2 regions of the Idiomarina sp. OXR-189 genome follow, and region 2 is predicted to be linked to the other one. Evidence: predicted binding sites of a transcription regulator. Region 2 holds the regulator's gene; the other holds the start of a gene.

Region 1 (2,208 bases), 350 kb from region 2:
AATAAACAGGTGTTAATGCCGACCCTCGATGCCGAATGCTCTTTGGATTTAGGTTGTCCTCCAGATAAGTTTGCGGAGTTTTGTGACCAACACCCTGACCGGACCGTTGTGGTTTATGCAAATACCTCAGCAGCGGTTAAAGCACGTGCTGACTGGGTAGTAACATCCAGTATGGCACTAGAGCTGGTTGATCATCTCGATGCGAAAGGCGAAAAAATACTATGGGCACCCGATAAACATTTAGGCGGTTATATTGCCCGTGAAACAGGTGCAGACATGCTGTTATGGCAGGGCGCTTGTGTTGTACACGACGAGTTTAAAGCGAAAGCTCTAAACGACATGAAAGCGTTACACCCTGACGCAGCCATTCTGGTTCACCCTGAGTCGCCTGAAAACATTGTTGCAATGGCCGATGCTGTCGGTTCAACCTCGCAGCTCATAAAAGCCAGCCAGGAGCTTCCGAACGACACCTTTATTGTGGCTACCGACAAAGGCATTTTTTATAAAATGCAGCAGTTGCAGCCGAATAAGACGTTTATTGAAGCACCTACCGCCGGTAATGGTGCAACCTGTCGAAGCTGCGCACATTGTCCCTGGATGGCAATGAACGGCCTTAAAGCCATAGAGCAAGCGCTAGAAACCGGTGGCAAAGAGCATGAAATTCATGTTGACCCGGAACTCGGTAAGCAAGCTATGGTGCCTCTTGATAGAATGCTGGCCTTTGCCGCCACGCTGAAATAACCCCAAAGGCCTCAATCCGAGGCCTTTTTTTATATCTATACAACCTGTTTATAACGATAATAATCGGCACCTCTTCCGAACCTAACAACTGCATGCTAATCTAAAATAATTGACTATTTATTCAGGGGCGTTGCATGGGGTTGTATCAAAATGCAGATGTAAGAGACAACTGTGGCTTTGGCTTAATTGCTAATATCAATGGTGAGGCCAGGCATGAGTTAATAGCCACTGCATTGCATGGCCTGGACAGAATGCAGCACCGTGGCGGTATTGGTTCAGATGGTAAAACAGGCGACGGCTGTGGTCTTTTATTGCAGTTACCCGAACAATTTTTTAAGGACTACGCGAAGTCTCAGAATTGGTCGCTCAGTAAAAAGTTTGCTGTTGGTATGGTGTTTTTTAGTAAAGACCATGACAAAAAGGAAGCCGCTCGCCAGCTTATAGAGCAAGAGTTACAAAAAGAAACTTTAACCGTAAACGGGTGGCGTAAGGTTCCGACAGAGCCTTCTATTTTAGGTGAGCAAGCCGCACTGTCTGAGCCTGATATCGAGCAAGTCATTGTGTCAGCACCTCCCGGCTGGCGAAAAAAAGACCTGGAACGTCGGCTATATATGGCGCGCCGCCGCATAGAGCAGCATTATGCCGACAATAGTGAACTGTATATCGCTTCTTTATCAAGTTTAGTCATTGTTTATAAAGGTCTGGTGTTAGCAAAAGATCTGGCTAGTTATTATCACGATCTCGCTAACGACAAACTGACGACGACTATTTGTGTGTTTCACCAACGCTTTTCAACGAATACTCAACCCCGTTGGCCATTAGCACAGCCATTTCGCTTTCTCGCCCATAATGGTGAAATTAATACCATACGGGGAAACCGACAGTGGGCAAGAGCCCGAGCCTATAAGTTCCACACGCCGCTACTGCCAGACTTACAAAACGCAACGCCGTTAGTTGGCATGAGCGGCTCAGACTCTGCTTCTCTCGACAATATGCTGGAGTTACTGTTAGCCGGTGGTATGGACTTATTCCGCGCAATGCGCTTGTTAATTCCACCTGCCTGGCAGGGTGATGCAACCATGTCGGAAGATATGCGTGCATTCTACGAGTTTAACGCGCTTCATATGGAGCCCTGGGACGGTCCTGCCGGTGTTGTCTTAAGTAATGGTCGCCATGTGGCCTGCAGTCTGGATAGAAACGGCTTACGTCCTGCACGTTACGTGTTGACCGAATCTGGCACTCTCACTATTGCGTCAGAGGTGGGGATTTGGGATTACGACGAAGCTGAAGTCAAAGAAAAAGGTCGACTGGGACCGGGGCAGATGATGGCCGTCGACACCTATACCGGAAAAATTTGGTATAACGATGACATAGAAACCGAGCTTAAAGATCGTCACCCCTACAAGCAATGGTTGTCACAAAACCGTCGCCATTTAGTGCCGTTTGAACGCAGCCACGCCGACAAAA
Region 2 (2,208 bases):
GCAGAGCAAATCCGTTCCTTTCGCTATTTAGACGGCCGCGACCTGCTGGGCTTTATTGATGCCCCTGATAACCCAAGAGGTATGCGCAAACGCGAAGCCTCGCTAATAAACGCAACTGACGACACTGCCTTTGTTGACGGTAGTTATTTGTTTGTTCAGAAAATTCGCTATGACTTACGGCGTTGGGATTATTTAGGCCCGGAAAAGCAGGAGCAGATTATGGGACGAGAGAAAGTCTCCGGCGAGCGTTTACCAGAGGCAATGATCGACGGCGTCACTCATGCTGCTAAAGCGAAACTAATGGATAAGAATGAACAGCCAATACCTTTGTTACGGCAAAACATGCCTTGGGGCGACTTGCGCGAGCAAGGGTTATTAGGGATGTACTTTTCTCATGCGCCTAAAAGTGTTGTCGAGTGGTTAAAGGCACGTTATTACGCCGATGAGCAGGGGCAATACGATCCAATACTCGATTACTCTCAAGCAGTTTTGAATTCCAGCTTTTTTGTTCCGTCAACGCGTTTTCTCTTAGAAAACAGAGAGCTACCCGTTAATCAGGAAGACGGCAGTACTGACTGATTGGCAAACAACTCTTTGACTTTTCGCAGCGTAAAGTCAATGTCCTGTACTTTTACCGGTGCAATAAAAATAGTATCGTCGCCGGCAATAGTCCCCAACACGCCTTCTTTTTTGCCAACTGAGTCGAGTAAACGGGCGATAAGCTGAGCGGCACCAGGGCTGGTCCGAATAATGACCATGACATCATTATGCTGAATATCCAGTACAAGCTGGCTTAATGGCGCCTTAGTTGAAGGAACGGCTAAATCAGGAGGCAGACAGTAAACCATTTCCTGCTTTGCGTTACGGGTTCTGACTGCACCGTACTTACTAAGCATACGCGACACTTTCGACTGGCTAATGTTCTCAAAGCCTTGCTCTTTCAGTACGTTAACTATCTCGCCTTGCGAACCGTAACGTTCTTCACGAAGTAACGTTTTGAAGGCGTCAATTAATTGATCTTTCACCATTATCGTGCCGCTTCCTGACTGTCATTTTATGCTATAATGCGACCAGTTTACTGCATTCTGTGACGCTATTCGAGCTTTGTTATAAAAGGCTCGTCAGTTGTATTTAACAGCGTATTCAAGTACAGTTTTGCACCAAATTCTGCATGTTTATGCAGTTCTAATCGACAAACAAAACGGAGTCTGAGATGAAAGTAGCCGTATTAGGTGCGGCCGGTGGTATCGGCCAGGCATTGTCATTACTTTTGAAAACACAACTTCCAGCAGGTTCAGAGTTATCTTTGTATGACGTTGCGCCAGTAGTTCCAGGTGTTGCGGTTGATCTAAGCCATATCCCTACCGACGTAAAAGTCACAGGCTTCGGTAAAGACGACCTTGCGTCAGCATTAGTTGGCAGCGACATCGTATTAATTCCAGCCGGCGTACCACGTAAGCCAGGTATGGATCGCTCTGACCTGTTCAACATGAACGCGGGTATCGTTAAAAACTTAGTACAAGGTGTTGCCGACAACTGTCCTGACGCTTGTGTCGGTATCATCACCAACCCGGTCAACACCACCGTTCCAATTGCTGCTGAAGTTTTGAAAAAAGCAGGTTGCTACGACAAGCGTAAGCTGTTCGGCGTTACCACTCTGGACGTTATCCGCTCAGAAGCATTCGTTGGCGAACTGCGTGGTCTTAACCCTGAAAACGTAAACGTGCCAGTTATTGGTGGGCACAGCGGTACAACGATTCTGCCATTACTGTCTCAAGTTGAAGGTGTTGAGTTTACTGAGCAAGAAATCAAAGACTTAACTCACCGTATCCAGAATGCAGGTACTGAAGTCGTTGAAGCAAAAGCCGGCGGCGGTTCAGCAACCCTGTCTATGGGTCAGGCAGCAGCACGCTTTGCATTGTCATTGCTAAAAGGCCTGCAAGGTCAGGACACTATTGAGTGCACTTACGTAGAAGGCCCAGGCGACAATGCTAAGTTCTTCGCACAGCCAGTACGCTTAGGCAAAAATGGTGCCGAAGAAATCCTGTCTTACGGCAAGCTAAGTGCATACGAACAAAAATGCATGGACGACATGCTTGACGGCCTGAAGGGCGATATCCAAAAAGGCATCGACTTCGCCAGCTAAGCTTTCAGCTATCCGCTCTTGAAAATATTGGGGCGGGCCAGCATTGGCTGGCCATTGCAGGT

Evidence for each region. Region 2 encodes ArgR, which controls arginine synthesis, uptake and breakdown. Its sites were predicted from a motif close to ANTGAATANNTATTCANT; they were not measured.
Region 1: the regulator ArgR is predicted to act here: its motif matches at 850-867, upstream of gltB (glutamate synthase large subunit).

The regions. Positions count from the first base shown of each region.
Region 1 covers NZ_CP139706.1:868,249-870,456, forward strand. The annotation lists gene nadA (quinolinate synthase NadA) at 1-741, shown strand, start outside; gene gltB (glutamate synthase large subunit) at 876-2,208, shown strand, end outside.
Region 2 covers NZ_CP139706.1:518,160-520,367, forward strand. The annotation lists gene UM402_RS02490 (Dyp-type peroxidase) at 1-579, shown strand, start outside; gene argR (transcriptional regulator ArgR) at 555-1,028, opposite strand; gene mdh (malate dehydrogenase) at 1,214-2,146, shown strand.